DNA from 2 places in the Roseateles noduli genome. Region 2 is predicted to be linked to the other one. Evidence: predicted binding sites of a transcription regulator. Region 2 holds the regulator's gene; the other holds the start of a gene.

Region 1 (8,457 bases), 560 kb from region 2:
GGTAGTCCTCGTCCTTCAGCGGCACGCCCGACTCGTCGCTGCTCGCGTCGGGCGGGTCCAGCGTCAGCTCGGTCAGGAACCGCTCCCGCGACCCGTAGCCCTGCGCGATGCGCGTGATCTGCTCCAGGTCGGACAGACGCACCGGCGCATCGTCGTAGAGCCGCTCCAGATGCGGCGCGTACCACTGCACCGCCTCCTCCAGATCCATCGGCCAGCTGGAGTCGGCGATCAACGCCAGCATCAGGTCGCGCAAGGCCGCCCAGGAGGACGCCGCGGCGCGTGGCGGCTCGAAATCGCGCAGCGCCTGCGCCGGATCGGCCGCGGGGGCCATCGCATCGAGCAGCCGTCTCGCGCTCGCGGGACCGAAGCCCGGCAGCAACTGCGCCACGCGGAAACCCGCCAGCCGACCGCGCGGGTTCTCCGCCCAGCGCAGCACGCTCAGCACGTCCTTCACATGCGTGCTCTCGAGGAATTTCAAGCCACCGAACTTGACGAACGGGATGTTGCGCCGCGTCAGCTCCAGCTCCAGCGGCGCCGCGTGGCTCGAGGTCCGGAACAGCACCGCCTGCTTCGTCAGCTTCAGCCCTTGCTCGCGGCGTTCCAGCACCTTGTCGGCGACCCATTGCGCCTGCCGCGCCTCGTCGTCGACGGTGACCAGGTGCGGCAGCTCGCTCGAGGTCTTGTCGGTCCACAGGCGCTTCTCGTGGCGCTCGCGCGCCATCGCGATGACGGCGTTGGAGGCATCCAGGATGGTCTGCGTCGAGCGGTAGTTGCGCTCCAGCGCGACCACGCGCGCGGGCGGGTCGAACTGCGCCGGGAACTCCAGGATGTTGCGCACCTCCGCCGCGCGGAACGAGTAGATCGCCTGCGCGTCGTCCCCGACCACCGTCAGCCGGTCGCCGCGCGGCTTGAGGCGCTTGAGGATCGTGGCCTGCAGCCGGTTGGTGTCCTGGTACTCGTCGACCAGCACGTGCTGGAAGCGCTCGCCGAGCTCCGCGGCCAGCGTGTCGTCGCTCATCAGCTCCGACCAGTAGAGCAGCAGGTCGTCGTAGTCGAGCAGCTGCTGGTGCTGCTTCTCCTCGACGTAGGCCTTGAACAGGCGCTTGAGCTCGTCATGGACTGCGAAGCACCAGGGGAAGTGCTCCTGCAGCACCTGGTCCAGCCGCGCCTCGCTGTTGACGACGCGCGAGTAGATGTTCAGGCAGGTCGCCTTCAGCGGAAAGCGGTCGGTGGTCTCGGCCAGGCCGAGCGCCTGACGCTGCAGGCCCATCAGGTCCTCGGCATCCGCGCGGTCGAGGATGGTGAAGTTGGGCGCGAGGCCGATGCGATGCGCGTACTCGCGCAGCAGCCGTGCGCCGACGCTGTGGAAGGTGCCTGCCCACGGGAAACGCGGCGGCGCCTGCGTCGCGCGCAGGCCGAGCGCGCGATGCAGCACGCGTCCCGCGCGGCGTTCCATCTCGCCGGCGGCGCGGCGCGAGAAGGTCAACAGCAGCAGCCGTTGCGGATCCGCGCCGGATTGGATCAGGCGCGCCACGCGCGACGCCAGCGTCTTCGTCTTCCCGGAGCCCGCGCCGGCGATCACCAGCAGCGGCCCGTGCCCGTCCGAAGAGGCTTCGCCCAATCCGTGCTCAACCGCGGAGCGCTGCTCGGGGTTGAGGTCGGCGAAGACGTCGATCTGCGTATCGGCGAGGGCATCGGAGCACATGAGCATGATCATAGCTGTATGCATTCACAGCCCTTGGCCGAGCGCCGCGCCAATCGCAGGAGCGGAGTCAACGAGTGCTTGTGGGGCCGGAATGACTCTGGGGGTTCCCGGAGGGACGCCCCCTGAGTCGTGGAGAGCCCGCGCCGGGCCCCCCGAAGGCTGTCGCACACAAAGCGCTCAGCCTCCAAAGGCCTGCCCGTACAAACGCCCCGCTTGCCGGAGGCATGTGCCTTGCCCATGATGGGGCATGCTCCAGATCCTCGTCATCCTCAGCGCGCTGTCCATGCCCCTGGTGGCCTGGGCGTCCCAGCGCGGCGTGTTCGGGCCCGACAACGGCGCGATCTCCGACCGCTTTCCGACACTGCTTGTCGCCGACGGCTACGCGTTCTCGATCTGGGGGGTGATCTTCCTGCTCGATCTCGTCTTTGCCGCCTGGCTGCTGCGCGGCCAGCCGGTCCCGGACAGGGAAGGGCATCGCGACTCGCATCGCTGCCACTGGCTGGTCATCATCGGTTTCACGCTGACGGCGAGCTGGATGATCGTGTTTTCGCAGCAATGGTTCGGCCTGGCGCTTGCCGTCATCTGGGCCGCGCTGGCGAGCCTGCTGTGGGCGCTGATGCTGGTGGCGCGGGCGATGCCGCGCGGCGCGCAGTCCTGGCTCGCCGTGTTCCCGCTGGCGCTGCACGCGGGCTGGCTGTCGCTGGCCGCGTTCCTGGACACCGCGCAGACGGTCGTCGCCGCGCAGATGCTGCCGACGCAGGACCAGTTGCCCTGGACGCTGGTGCTGTGGGCCCTGGCCGCGTTGCTGCTGCTGGTCGCCAACGCGCGTCTGCACGCGCCGGGCACCGGCCCCGCCGCGCTCGGTTATGCCGGCGCGGCGGTGTGGGGCCTGGTGGGCGTGTACGTGAAGCAGACCGCCTCGCCGATGAGCGGCTCCGACGGTTCCGCCTGGATCGCGCTGGTGCTGGCCGCGGTGCTCGCGGCGCAGACCCTCTGGCTGCGGATGAGACCTGCCGGTCCCACCGACGGCCTCAGGCCAGGCGGCGCTCGTCCTTCGCGTCGAACAGGTGGGCCGACTCCGCCGCCCATTGCAGGCGAACCGCGTCACCGACATTGAGGTGGGGGTTGCCCGAGACGCGCGCCGTCATCGGGCCCGACGGCGTGTCCACCAGCAGGTAGGTCTCGGGACCGGTCGGCTCGCTCATCTTCAGCACGCCCGGCATGCCGCCCGCGCCCGCGTCGGTCGTCTCGGCCAGCCGGATGTGTTCCGGACGCACGCCGTAGAGCACGCCGCCGGCCGCGTCGATCGACGCCTGCTGCGCCGCGTTCACCGGCAGGGTCACGCCTTGCGCGGCGAGCGCGCCGCCCCCGTTGCGCTCGGCTTGCACGAAGTTCATCGTCGGCGAGCCGATGAACTCGGCCACGAAGCGGTTGGCCGGCCGCGTGTAGATCTCCTCCGGCGTGCCGAACTGCTGCACCAGCCCGTCGCGCATCACCGCGATGCGGTCGCCCAGCGTCATCGCCTCGACCTGGTCGTGGGTGACGTAGACCGTCGTGGTCTTGGTGCGCTGATGCAGCAGCTTGATCTCGGCGCGCATCTCGATGCGCAGCTTCGCGTCCAGGTTGGACAGCGGCTCGTCGAACAGGAACAGCTTCGGATCGCGCGCCAGCGCGCGCCCCATCGCCACGCGCTGCCGCTGGCCGCCCGACAGTTGGCCCGGCTTGCGGTCCAGCAGGTGGTCGATCTGCAGCATCTTCGCGACGCGCTGCACCGTGGTCTCGCGCTGCGCCTTCGGCACCTTGCGCATCTCCAGCCCGAAGGCGATGTTCTGCGCGACGTTCATGTTCGGATACAGCGCGTAGCTCTGGAACACCATCGCGATGTCGCGGTCCTTGCTCGGCAGGTACGTGACGTCCCGGTCGCCGATGTGGATCGCGCCCGAGGTCGGGTGCTCCAGGCCGGCGATCATCGCCAGCAGCGTCGACTTGCCGCAGCCCGACGGGCCGACCAGGATCAGGAACTCTCCGGCATCGATCGACAGGTCGATGCCCTTGAGGATGTCGGCCGATCCGTAGCTCTTGCGGACTTGAGAAATGGCGAGCGCGCCCATGCTTGACTCCTCTTAACCCTTGACGGCGCCGGCGGTCAGCCCACGCACGAAATACTTGCCCGCGACCACGTAGACCACGAGCGTCGGCAGCGCGGCGATCAGCGCCGCAGCCATGTCCACGTTGTATTCCTTGACCGAACTGGACGTGTTGGCCAGGTTGTTCAGCCCGACCGTGATCGGCTTGCTGTCGGCCCCGGAGAACACCACCCCGTACAGGAAGTCGTTCCAGATCGAGGTGAACTGCCAGATCAGCGTCACCACCAGGATCGGCGTGGACAGCGGCACCACGATGCGCCAGAAGATCTGGAAGAACGAGGCGCCGTCCAGCGTCGCCGCCTTGATCAGCTCGTCGGGCAGGCCGGCGTAGTAGTTGCGGAAGAACAGCGTCGTGGACGGCATGCCCGCCAGGATGTGGACCAGGATCAGGCCCCACACCGAACTGGCGATGCCCAGCGTGCCCAGCACCTGGCTCATCGGCAGCAGCACGACCTGCATCGGCATGAACACGCCGAACAGCAGCAGCCCGAACAGCAGCTCGCTGCCGCGGAAGCGCCACTTGGTCAGCACGTAGCCGTTGATCGCGCCCAGCGCGGTGGAGATCAGCACCGCCGGCACGACCATCAGCACCGAGTTCATGAAGAAGGGCTTCAGCCCGCCGCAGTCGGTGCCGGTGCAGGCGCTGGTCCAGGCCTTGGACCAGGCGGCCAGCGACGGCGCCATCGGCACGGACAGCAGGGTGCCGTTGCGCACCTCGTCCATGCTCTTGAGCGAGGTGCTGACCATCACGTACAGCGGCAGCAGGAAGAAGAAGGCGAAGACCAGCAGCACGGCCCACAGCAGCAGGTGCTGCACGGTCAGGCTGCGGGATCCCCCCGAGGAGGGAGGACCGGAAGAGGGACGGGAAGGGGAGGTGAGGGCACTCATGTCGCGGCGCTCGCGGTTACTGCTTCGAGCGGAGCTCGGAATAGAGGTAGGGAACGACGATGGCGGCGATCGTGGCCAGCATCACCGTGGCGCTGGCCGCGCCCAGGCCGATCTGGCCGCGCGAGAACGCCATCGTGTACATGAAGGTCGCCGGCAGGTCGGTGGCATAGCCGGGGCCGCCCGCGGTCAGCGCCATCACGAGGTCGAAGCTCTTGATGGCGATGTGCGCCACGACCATCAGCGTCGAGAAGAACACCGGCCGCAGCGTCGGGATGATGATGCGCCAGTAGATGCGCGGCAGGGACGCGCCGTCGACCTGCGCGGCCTTGATGATGGAGTCGTCGATGCCGCGCAGTCCCGCCAGGAACAGCGCCATCACGAAGCCCGCGGACTGCCACACGCCGGCGATGACGACGCAGTAGATCGCCATGTCCGGGTCGACCAGCCAGCCGAAGCTGAAGTTCTCGAAACCCCATTGCTGCATCAGGTGCTCGATGCCCAGCCCGGGGTTGAGGATCCACTTCCACGCCGTGCCGGTCACGATGAAGGACAGCGCCATCGGGTACAGGTACACCGTGCGCAGCACGCCTTCGCCGCGGATCTTCTGGTCCAGCAGGATGGCCAGCAGCAGGCCCACGGCCATCGCGCCGCCGATGAACAGCGCGCCGAAGATGCCGAGGTTGGTCAGGGCCAGCCACCAGCGCTCGTTGTCGAACAGCGCGCGGTACTGGTCCAGGCCGACGTAGGTGTAGTTCGGCAGCAGCCGCGACGCGGACAGCGACAGGTAGCCGTTCCACGCCATCAGGCCGTAGATGAAGAGGAAGGAGACGAGGAAGGTCGGCGCGACCACCAGCTTGGGAAGCCAGGGACTGCGGGGGGCTCGGGAAGCGGACATGCGGAGGAGCGGACCTGAGGACGCGCCGCGGACGGCGCGTCGGGAGAAACGGAGCGGGGGCGGTCCGATCGGTCCGCCCCCTCGGGGCCAGCGTATGCTGGAGGTTTACTTCGTCTTCGCGGCGGCCGCCAGTTTGGTCTGCGCGTCCTTGGCCGTCATCCTGTCGCTGTTCCAGAACTGGCTCACGACGTCCTTCATCGCGCCTTCGGCCGCGGCGGGAACCGCCATGCCGTGCGCGATCGACGGCACCAGGGTGCCCGACTTGGCATCGGCGGCGAAGTCCGTCGCGGACTGCTTGGCGCAGTCGTCGAACTTGTCCATCTTCATCCCGGTGCGCACCGGGATCGATCCCTTGTTCAGGTTGAACAGCTCCTGGAACTCCGGCGACATGATCGCGGTGGCCAGGTCCTGCTGGGCCTTCTCATTGGCGGCGTTCTTCAGCTTGAACAGCGCGAAGGAGTCGATGTTGAAGGTGAAGGCCTTCTGCGTGCCCGGGGCGGCGACGCACAGCACGTCCTTGCCCGGCGCCTTGCCCGCGGCGACCCATTCGCCCTTGGCCCAGTCGCCCATCAGCTGCATGCCGGCCTCGCCCTTGATCACCATCGCGGTGGCCAGGTTCCAGTCGCGGCCCGACGCGTTCTTGTCGGTGTAGTCCTTGATGCGCTTGAAGGTCGTCAGCACCTTCTCCATCTGCGGACCGGTCAGCGTGGCCGGGTCCAGCTGCACCAGCGCCTTCTTGTAGAAGTCCACGCCGCCGACGCCCAGCGCCACCGATTCGAAGGTGGTGAAGTCCTGCCAGTTCTGGCCGCCGTGCGCGACGGGGATGATGCCGGCCTTCTTCAGCGCCTCGGCGGTGACGAAGAACTCGTCCCAGGTCGTGGGCAGCTTGGCGCCCGCCTTCTTCAGCGCCTCGGGGTTGACCCACAGCCAGTTCACGCGGTGCACGTTGACCGGCGCGGCGATGTAGTGGCCCTGGTACTTCATGATGCTGGCCACCGCCGGCGGGATCACCTCGTCCCACTTGCCGGCCTTGGCGACGGCGTCGACGTTGGTCAGCACGCCTTCGGCCGCCCATTCCTGCAGCGACGGGCCCTTGATCTGCGCCGCGGCCGGGGCGTTGCCCGACACCACGCGGGACTTCAGCACCGTCATGGCGGAATCGCCGCCGCCGCCGGCCACCGCGAAGTCCTTCCACGTGTGGCCCTGCTTCTGCAGGGTGGCCTTCAGCGCGGTGGCGGCCTTGGCCTCGCCGCCGCTGGTCCACCAGTGCAGGACCTCGACCTCGCCGGCCTGGGCCGCGCCGGCGGCCATCAGCGCGCACAGCGCGGCGGCCTGGGACAGTTGCTTGAGCTTCATCATCGGGGGGTCTCCATGTCGTCTGGAATTGGGTTTCGAATCACGGTTCGCATCGCGTTTCGTGTCGCGTCCGGCATCACCTTCCGGGCATCGCATCCGGCTCGCGCCGGACGGTGAGTGGGTGCGATGTTGTCATGGGATGTCGGATGAGGCGGGGCGCGTCGCGCCCCTCAGTCGTCGTCCGATCGGAACCGGGCCTCAGAACCAGACTTCGACTTGCGCACCGAAGCTGGTGCCCGAGGTCTCGCCGTCGTAGCCGGCCACGCCGGTCACGTTGCCGGCCGCCTTGTTCCACTTGGCGTGGGTGACGTAGAGGCGGAACTCGGGTCGGTCCATCAGCGCCGGGCCGGTGGACAGCGTGGGGGCGAAGGTCACCTTGGTCAGGCGCGCGCGCTGGCCGCCGTCGGGCTTGTACTGCGAGACGCCGGCTTCGGTGAGCAGCTTGAAGTTGCGGGTGACGCCGTAGGACAGGCGACCGCCGACCGACGTGGACACCGTGGCCTTGCCGGCGTTGTCCTTTTCGTTGGCCCACAGCAGCATGCCCATGCCGCCCCAGGCGCCTTGCTGGAAGTTCACCGATTCGACGACGCGGAACTTCTTGGCCGCGGACGTGTCGGTCTGGTTGCCGAAGTTGGAGTTCAGGCCGGTGGAGCCCTGCGCGTACTGCACCCACAGCACGTTGTTGAAGGCCGAGCCGAACAGCTTGGCCTGGACATGCTTGGCGGTCAGGCCCCAGCCGTTGGTGCCGCCGGCGAACTGCGACTTGGTGGCGGTGCCGAAGAAGGCCAGCGTGCCGTCGGTGTTGGAGTTGATGTCCACGTACTCGACGTTGCCGCGGTGGGCCGGACGCTGGTTGTTGTCCTTGTCGTTGGTGTAGTACGCGACGCCGAGCTTGCCCGGGCCGACGTTCAGGCCCTTGAAGCCGGCGCCGATGCCGGCCATCTCGGTGAAGTAGGTGTCGACGATGTGGACGTCGCCGCGGCGGCCGCGTTCCTTGCCGGCCCAGACGGTGGCTTCCGGCGCGAAGTCGAAGCCCTTGGCCTCGGCATACATCTGCGCCAGGCGCAGGTGCTTGGCGTCGTCCGCGTCCGAATGCGGATTGAAGTAGTCCGTCATCAGCACGACCTTGTAGTCGATGCCGTCCTTCTTGAAGCCCTGGGCGAGCTGGAACTCGCCGTAGATGTCGCACTCGTTGCCGAGGCGGTACTTCATGCCGCTGGTGCCGCCGTTCAGGGCGTAGCAGGCGCGGCTGGCGCCGCCGTCGGTGGTGCCGCCGGGGCCGGCGCGGAAGTAGCCGGTGTAGTCCAGGGCATGGGCGGAACCGGCGGCCATCAGCAGGCCGGCGGCTGTCGAGAGCGTCGACAACGTGGTGGTGCGCAAGCGCGAGGTGCGTGTCATGTTCAGTCTCCGGTTGTCTCCGAGCAACGGTGCTCCGGGCGTGCCGCCGTTAATCGGACGTTTATCTT
Region 2 (8,457 bases):
GGAAGCGTGGCTGCAGCGCTATGAAGGCACGATGATCATCATCAGCCATGACCGCGAATTCCTGGACGCGATCACCAAGGTCACGCTGCATCTGGACGATGCGAAGCTGTACCGCTACGGCGGCAACTACACCGCGTTCGAGTCGATGCGCGCCGAGCGCATGCTCCAGCAGCAGCAGGCCTTCAGCAAGCAGCAAGAGCGCATGGCGCATCTGCAGAAGTTCATCGACCGCTTCAAGGCCAAGGCCAGCAAGGCCAAGCAGGCGCAGAGCCGCGTGAAGGCGCTGGAGCGCATGGAGCGCCTCGCGCCGGTGCTGACGGCGTCGGACTTCAGCTTCGAGTTCCGCGAGCCGTTGAACCTGCCCAACCCGATGCTGATGTTCGACACCGTGTCCGTCGGCTACGACACGGACGAAGGCGAGAAGGTCATCGTGCGCGGCATCGACCGCTCGGTGCTGGCCGGCCAGCGCTTCGGCATCCTCGGCGCGAACGGCCAGGGCAAGTCGACCTTCGTGAAGACGGTGGCGCGCATGCAGCGCGCGATGGGCGGCACGATCACCGAGGGCAAGGGCCTGTCGATCGGCTACTTCGCGCAGCAGGAGATGGACGTGCTGCGGCCTGATGAAGGCCCGCTGATGCACATGATCCGCCTGGCCAAGGAGGTCAGCCCGAACGCCCGCGAGCAGGAGCTGCGCGACTTCCTCGGCCAGTTCCGCTTCGTCGGCGACATGGTGAACCAGGACGTGGGCAGCCTGTCGGGCGGCGAGAAGGCGCGGCTGGTGCTGGCGATGCTGGTCTGGCAGCGCCCCAACCTGCTGCTGCTGGACGAACCGACCAACCACCTGGACCTGCAGACGCGCGAGGCGCTGTCGATGGCGCTCAACGAGTTCGAGGGCACCGTCATGCTGGTCAGCCATGACCGCGCGCTGCTGCGCGAGGTCTGCGACGAGTTCTGGCTGGTGGCCGACGGCAAGCTGGCGCCCTTCGACGGCGACCTGGACGATTACCAGCGCTGGCTGCTGGATCGGTCCAAGGAGGCCGCGAAACTCGCCAAGGAAGAGGCCAAGCAGGCCCTGCGCAGCGCGCGCGCCAGCAGCGCGGCCTCCGCCCCTGCGCCGGCCCCCGTGGCCGTGGCAGCGGCGCCCGTGGCCGCCTTGCCGGTGACGCCGCCCGCCCCCGTCAAGCGCGAGGACCGCAAGCTCAGCGGCCAGGCCCGTCAGAAGCTGTCCGAGCAGACGCGCCCGCTGCGCAAGGAGATGGAACAGATCGACGCCCGCATGAAGGCGTGGGCGGACGAGCGCGCCGCGCTGGAGGCGCAGCTGTCGGGCGCCGGCCAGACGCCCGCGCAGATCGCGGACGCCGGCAAGCGCCTGAAGGCCATCGGCGACGAGGTCGAGGCCGCGGAACTGCGGTGGCTGGAGCTCAGCGAGCAGGTGGACGCGATCCAGGCGACGGGCTGAGCCCGTCGCCTTTGCTTCGTCAGAGGCTGACGAAGGTCGCGTCGAATCATCAGCCGACCACTACGCGCAGACGTTCGCGGGCTAGGCCGGCACCATCGCAGTTCAGAACGCGGTCGGGATCAACCGTCAGAATGTGACGAACCGGACCGCGTCCGCCGACAGCGTGCCCACGCCGTTGCCAGGCATCAGTTCGACCTTCGTCTCCGCCGGGCAACTGCGGTCCGACGTGAACCGCCCCAGGTAGGTTCCGGTGGCGGCACCCGCATCGCGCTGATCGACCGTGATCGCACGCTCGACCACTGCACAGGAGGATCCGAGATACGTGGTGACGATGTACCGGGCATCCGGCGCGCGTGAAGCATCGGCCGACCATTGGACGTAGATGTCCGTCGGCGCCCCCCCTGTATTGAAGAACCACTGCGCAGACGGGAAGCTGCTCTGCGGGACATAGGCGATCGCGTCCGCAGCCAAATGCCCCCCGTTGAGGGTCGATTCCTCGAGCAGGACCGCGTTCGATTGGGGACCACTCAGACTCGCCTCGCCGACCTTGATCCACCGACCGCCGATCTGGCTTTGATAGGTGGGGACCGGCTTGCTGCTGCCGTTGCCGCCCACTGCCGTCCACACCGCCAGACCGTTGAGCCCGCCCTCGGGCCAACGCGCATAGACGTCCTGCGTGCCACTCGGCCCGTTGGAGGGCAACTGCCATCTGGCGGTGTTAACGGGCACGGAGTCCACCGTGTCCAACCGGATCGCGTCCGCGATCACGCGGCCATCCGCGTTGGTAGCATCGACCTCGATCCTCAGCTGCGACTGGTACGAGGCCGTGAACGCAGGCCCCAGCAGCTTCCACTCGCCCGAACTCTGGCGTTGGTTGACGGTGTATTGAGCGAGGAGCGCGCCGCCATAGGTACGCACACGGAACACCGTATTCGTGGCGTTGGTCGACGACGTCGGCCAATGCGCAGACAGCGTCATCTGCCGGCTTCCAGAAATCCCACCCTGATTGAAGATGTCCACCTCGTACTGAACGATCTTCGGATAGTTGACGAAGTTGGGCTCGATGTAGGCGTAGTCCTGGCCGTAGTAGCCGGACAAGGTCGTGCCCGCCGCCCACATGTTGTTGAACCGGTAGACCGAGTTGGAGCGGTTGTCGGCTACCACGGCGGGATAGCGATAGATTGAACGCGACGACATCGGGGCCGACAGGTAGTTCGTTCCGTAGATCCCGGTGCCGTCCGTCAACGTCGACCAATTGCCAATCGTGGAGAAGTTGGGCGAGGTGTTGTCGATGATGTTGCTCAGCCCGCTGGCCACGAGGTGGTTCGCGCCTGCAAAAGTCGGCGAGCCCGCAGTGCTCGACGTCCATGCATAGCCAGCAGTGAAGCCGGCCGAGGTGTTGTCGACGACGGTAGTCGTCTGGGCGATCGCGGCGGCGGCGCTGCCGAGCAGGCATGCGAGCACGCGCGGCAAGCGCCGCTGGAGGTACGTGTTCATGAAACTCCCTGTGAATAGGCATGGTCCCAGGCTCTGCCGCCATGCCGCTTTTCCGGTTGCACCGACGTCACGGACCTCGTGAGGATCCTTGCGTTGCGTTGCGTCGCTGTCGCCTCGTCGAGGCGCGCGCAGTGTCTCGGGTCTCCCCCACCGCTCGGAATCCGGGTAATCCCGCAAGCTATGACATTCCATGCGGCCTGTGGAACGCGCCCGATAGTCGGCTTCAACAATGGAAGATAAAGACCATTTCAATTGCGTGCAATTTAATTGCTCGCTATAGTTCGACCCATGCCAACCACAACCCCCATCAGCCTGCAGGACGCCGCCGCCCCGGCCGCGACCCGCGCCCAGCCGGGGCCCGCGGGCACGGACTGGCTGAAGCTGGATGTGCAGCTGTGCTTCGCGCTCTATTCGACCTCGCTGGCGATGACGAAGCTCTACAAGCCGCTGCTGGCTCCCCTGGGCCTGACCTATCCGCAATACCTGGCGATGCTGGTGCTGTGGGAGACCGGCGGCCCGAGCGTCTCCGATCTGGGGCAACGCTTGAACCTGGACTCCGGCACGCTGACGCCGCTGCTGAAACGCCTGGAATCGAACGGCCTCATCGAGCGCCGCCGCGCCGCGGCCGATGAGCGCCGCGTCGAGATCCACCTGACGCCCGCCGGCCGCGCACTGCGCGAGCAAGCCGTCGCCATCCCCGAACAACTGGCCTGCGCCAGCGCCTGCGGTCCCGCCGAACTGGAGTCGCTGACAAGACGCCTGCATGAATTGCGAGCCAATGTACTGACCCATCTGGCACGCGATCCCGCTGATCCCGTCACTGTCGACGAGGATGGCGAGACCTGACCCCGAGTTGTCCTTTCACCCTCACCCATCACCACCAAGGAGCCTCACATGGCCATCGAAAAAGCCCTCTACACCGCCACCGCCACCGCCACCGGCGGCCGTCAAGGCACCGCGCAATCGTCCGACGGCGCGCTGAAGGTCGATCTGTCCACGCCGAAGGAACTCGGCGGCGGCGGCGGCCCCGGCACCAACCCGGAACAGCTGTTCGCAGCGGGCTACTCGGCCTGCTTCATCGGCGCGATGAAGGCCGTCTCGGGTCGCAACAAGGTCGCACTGCCGGCCGAAGTCTCGATCACCAGCGAAGTCGGCATCGGCCCCCACGCCAACAAGCCGGGCGCCTTCGGCATCGCCGTGTCGATGAAGATCTCCGTGCCGGGCATGGACCGCGCCGCGCTGGAGAAGCTGGTCGCCGAAGCCCATGAGGTCTGCCCGTACTCGAACGCCACGCGCGGCAACATCGACGTCACGCTGACGATCGTCTGATCATCCAGGTCCGGCTCGTTCCGGACGCTCAATGAAAAAAGCGCCGGCAGTGCCGGCGCTTTTTCGTTGGCGCATGCTTGCGCGCGCGTTCGTTGGCGCGGTGAGATCAGCGGGAGCGCAGCAGCGTGAGCATCAATTCGATGCGCGCCGCCCAGGGCGACAGCGCGGCCGCGGGCTCGTCGGACGCGCCGACGATGCGCCCCTGCGCGCAGCGCGTCGTTCGCCAGACCGGGATACCGGCGTCCTTCAGCGCCTGCACGGGCGCGTCCAGCGCACGATTCAGCGTGCCATTTCCGGTACAGGCCAGCACCAGCCCCTGGAGCCCCGCCGCACGCCACGCGTCGAGCGAACGCGCCTCCGAGCCCGCGTGGCTGCCGAGCACCTCGACCCAAGGCCACCGCGACGCGTCTTCGGGAAGCAGAGTCACGCCCAACGCCTCGCCTTGCGGCCAGTCGCGGAAACGGCGCAGCGCGCCCTCCTCCACCACGGCCAGTGGACCGGCGTCGGGCCCCGCCTCGAAGGCGTTCAGGCGATAGCTGTGCGTCTTGCGCAGCTCCAGACCGGACCACACCTGACCCGCCACGACCGCGACGACACCGCGCACGCTTTCGGCTTCGGCAACAGCCACCGCATCCAGCAGGTTCTGCGGACCGTCCGCCTGGATGGCCGTCGCGGGGCGCATCGCGGCCGTCAGGACCACCGGTTTTTCCGGCGCCAGCACGCGCTGCAGCAGGTAAGCGGTCTCCTCGAGCGTGTCGGTGCCATGCGTGATCACGATGCCGCGGACCTCGGGGCGATCCAGATGCTCCCGCACCCGGCGCGCGAGTCGCGCCCAGGTCGCGTGATCCATGTCCTTGCTGTCGAGCTGAGCCAGTTGTTCAGCCTCGAGCGCCTTCGACGCCAACGCCGGTACCGCGCTCACCAGCGACTCGACCGACAGCGAGCCGGCCTTGTAGCCGACGTTGTCCGTCGCACTGCCGGAGGCCCCGGCGATGGTCCCGCCGGTGCCGATGATCACGAGGGTCTGGGCCACACTTTGCAATTTCTCGTCTCCTGTATAAAAATCCAGATGCTGGATGAATTCTCAGGCGGCTTTCGAACCATCAGGGTCGCCGCGTTTCGACATCCGGTCCTCAATGGAATAAAGGCTTGCTCGTGGATACACCGCCCAAACTCACTGCCCGGCAACAGCAGATCTTCGATCTGGTCCGTGACAGCATCGAGAGCACCGGCTCGCCGCCCACCCGCGCGGAGATCGCGCAGCAGCTGGGATTCAAGTCCGCGAATGCGGCCGAGGAGCACCTGCAGGCCCTGGCGCGAAAAGGCGTCATCGAGCTGGTTGGCGGTACCGCACGCGGGATCCGCTTGCCGTCGACCGCCTTGCGTCAGGTCAATCGCGCCCGGGAGCACAGCCAGTTCGCGCTGCCGCTGGCAAGCCTCGCGCAGTTGACGCTGCCGCTCGTGGGCCGCGTCGCCGCCGGCGCGCCGATCCTCGCCGAGGAACATGTCGAGCAGCACTATAGCGTCGACCCCTCGATGTTCTCGAAGGCGCCCGACTTCCTGCTCCGCGTCAAAGGCATGAGCATGAAGGACATCGGCATCATGGACGGCGACCTGCTCGCCGTTCAGAAGATCAGCGAGGCGCGCAACGGCCAGGTCGTCGTGGCGCGCATCGGTGAAGAGGTCACCGTGAAGCGCTTCCAGCGCCATGCCGACGGCATCCGCCTGCTGCCGGAGAACTCTGACTTCCAACCGATCGAGGTCAGCCCCGACGAGGAGTTTGCAATCGAAGGCCTGGCCGTCGGCCTGATCCGTTCCGGCGGCTTCCATTGAGCGCCGCGATCCCCTCATGAGCGCGCGAAAGACGCACACCAAAGCGGCCTCGGCCGCCGAATGCGCGTCTCTGCGGCAGATTCCCAACATCGGACCGGCGATGGTGCGGGATTTCGAATTGATGGGGATTCATCAGCCGGTGGATCTCGTGGGCGCCGACGCGTTCGCGCTGTATCAACGGATTTGCAAACTCACCGGTCAGCGGCACGATCCATGTGTCCTGGATACTTATATGGCCGCCGTGGATTTCATGAACGGCAGTCCTCCCCGGGATTGGTGGAGTTATACGGCGCAGCGCAAGCGCGAGTATCCGGATATCTGATTGAAGAACAAAAGCGACGACCAAAGAAAAAACCCTGCCGATTTGCATCGACAGGGTTCTAATGTTGGCGGAGTGGACGGGGCTCGAACCCGCGACCCCCGGCGTGACAGGCCGGTATTCTAACCAACTGAACTACCACTCCAGATACGACGCTATTGGGTGCATCGATATCATTTGCGAACAAGTTCTGCTGCAAGCAATCAGTTCCATTCAGAACCGCGATGCAGCCAAGCCTTGTCAAACTTGGCGTCCCCTAGGGGATTCGAACCCCTGTAGCCACCGTGAAAGGGTGGTGTCCTAGGCCTCTAGACGAAGGGGACAGGACCTGCTTGTTTTGACTCGAACTGCGCGTACCTTGCAACCGTCACACCCGAAGGCGTTCTGGTGGAGGTAAGCGGGATCGAACCGCTGACCTCTTGCATGCCATGCAAGCGCTCTCCCAGCTGAGCTATACCCCCGAATGCTTTCGCATCGAATCGGTACGCCGCCCGAGTCTCAACTGTGTTGGCGGAGTGGACGGGGCTCGAACCCGCGACCCCCGGCGTGACAGGCCGGTATTCTAACCAACTGAACTACCACTCCAGATACTCAAGACCTTTCGATCTGTCGCATCAAACTCTTCCTGCTTTGATTCCATCAATTACTTGATGTCATCGCTGCGTCGATTTCGTTACTGTACCTGATTTTGACAACGATCAAATCGATTTCCGAAGAAATTTTCGATTTTCTCGTTCAATTTCTGGTCAGTAACCAAGTTCGAAACTTGGCGTCCCCTAGGGGATTCGAACCCCTGTAGCCACCGTGAAAGGGTGGTGTCCTAGGCCTCTAGACGAAGGGGACTGAACCTTCTTCCTTGAACCGCGCGCCACGCAAACTGAAGTTTGGTGGAGGTAAGCGGGATCGAACCGCTGACCTCTTGCATGCCATGCAAGCGCTCTCCCAGCTGAGCTATACCCCCTTCGGGGAATTCGATCCGGCTTCTTTTCGGCTTTCTGAATTTCATCGGGGAGCTCGCGCTCCCCGTTTATTCATCGTCTGCCGCTTCGAAGTTCGTTTCGAACGTCGCGCTGTTCAAGCGAGAACGAGAGTATAGATCGAGTTTTAAACGGAACGCAAGCGGTTCAACAAAATTTCTTTGTCGAAAAGTTCCAGCACCGCATCCACCGACGGCGTCTGCGAACGACCGCAGGCCAGCACCCGCACGGGAATCGCCAGTTGCGGCATCTTGATGCCGTGCGCCGTGATCGTTTCCTTGATCGCGGCGCTGATCGATGCCTTGTCCCAATTCGCCAGCGCGTCGAGCTTGTCCGCCAGCGCCAGCACGGCCGGCTTCACGGCATCGGTGAGGTGCTGGGCGCGATCCGCCTCGCTCGGCGTCACCGGCGACACATACATCGCCAGCCAGTCTGCCAGCGCCACCGTGGTACTGCAGCGATCCTTGAACAGCGCGCACATCGCTTCGAGGCGCTCCGGCGCGGCCAGGCCACGCTTGCCGAGTTGCGCCGCCACCAGCGACGCCAGACGCGCGTCATCGGCCTGCTTGATGTAGTGCGAGTTGACCCATTCCAGCTTGGCCGGATCCCACTGCGCGGGGCTCTTCGAGATGTGACTGCCATCGAACCACGACACCAGCTGCGACACGCTGTAGAGCTCGTCGTCGCCGTGGCTCCAGCCCAGGCGCGACAGGTAGTTCAGCATCGCCTCGGGCAGATAGCCGTTTTCCTCATACGCGGTGACGCTGACCGCGCCGCGGCGCTTGGACAGCTTCAGTCCGTCGTCGCCCAGGATCACCGGGATGTGCCCGAACGCCGGCAACGCCGCGCCCAGCGCGTTGAAAAGGTTGATCTGCCAGGGCGTGTTGTTGATGTGCTCGTCGCCGCGGAAGACGTGGGTGATCTTCATGTCCCAGTCGTCGATCACGACCGCGAAGTTGTAGGTCGGGACGCCGTCCGGACGCAGCAGGATGAGGTCGTCAATCTCGCGGTTGTTGATCGTGATCGGTCCCTTGACCAGGTCG

The links. The regulator LexA, encoded in region 2, represses DNA repair genes until DNA is damaged. The targets are predictions, from matches to a motif close to ACTGTATNNNNATACAGT.
Region 1: ACQ4L4_RS03165 (ATP-dependent helicase) is a predicted target of LexA. The motif match lies at 1,719-1,736, and genes of this name have one in related genera.

The regions. Positions count from the first base shown of each region.
Region 1 is NZ_CP192463.1:711,809-720,265, forward strand. Features, by position in the region: gene ACQ4L4_RS03165 (ATP-dependent helicase) at 1-1,711, opposite strand, end outside; gene ACQ4L4_RS03170 (hypothetical protein) at 1,953-2,822, shown strand; gene ACQ4L4_RS03175 (ABC transporter ATP-binding protein) at 2,737-3,816, opposite strand; gene ACQ4L4_RS03180 (carbohydrate ABC transporter permease) at 3,829-4,740, opposite strand; gene ACQ4L4_RS03185 (carbohydrate ABC transporter permease) at 4,757-5,635, opposite strand; gene ACQ4L4_RS03190 (ABC transporter substrate-binding protein) at 5,741-6,994, opposite strand; gene ACQ4L4_RS03195 (maltoporin) at 7,190-8,389, opposite strand.
Region 2 is NZ_CP192463.1:1,271,006-1,279,462, reverse strand. Features, by position in the region: gene ACQ4L4_RS05760 (ATP-binding cassette domain-containing protein) at 1-1,459, shown strand, start outside; gene ACQ4L4_RS05755 (hypothetical protein) at 1,586-2,956, opposite strand; gene ACQ4L4_RS05750 (MarR family winged helix-turn-helix transcriptional regulator) at 3,245-3,802, shown strand; gene ACQ4L4_RS05745 (organic hydroperoxide resistance protein) at 3,851-4,285, shown strand; gene ACQ4L4_RS05740 (asparaginase) at 4,392-5,318, opposite strand; gene lexA (transcriptional repressor LexA) at 5,441-6,118, shown strand; gene ACQ4L4_RS05730 (helix-hairpin-helix domain-containing protein) at 6,135-6,440, shown strand; tRNA gene ACQ4L4_RS05725 (tRNA-Asp) at 6,506-6,582, opposite strand; tRNA gene ACQ4L4_RS05720 (tRNA-Glu) at 6,685-6,760, opposite strand; tRNA gene ACQ4L4_RS05715 (tRNA-Ala) at 6,823-6,898, opposite strand; tRNA gene ACQ4L4_RS05710 (tRNA-Asp) at 6,946-7,022, opposite strand; tRNA gene ACQ4L4_RS05705 (tRNA-Glu) at 7,205-7,280, opposite strand; tRNA gene ACQ4L4_RS05700 (tRNA-Ala) at 7,323-7,398, opposite strand; gene gltX (glutamate--tRNA ligase) at 7,542-8,457, opposite strand, start outside.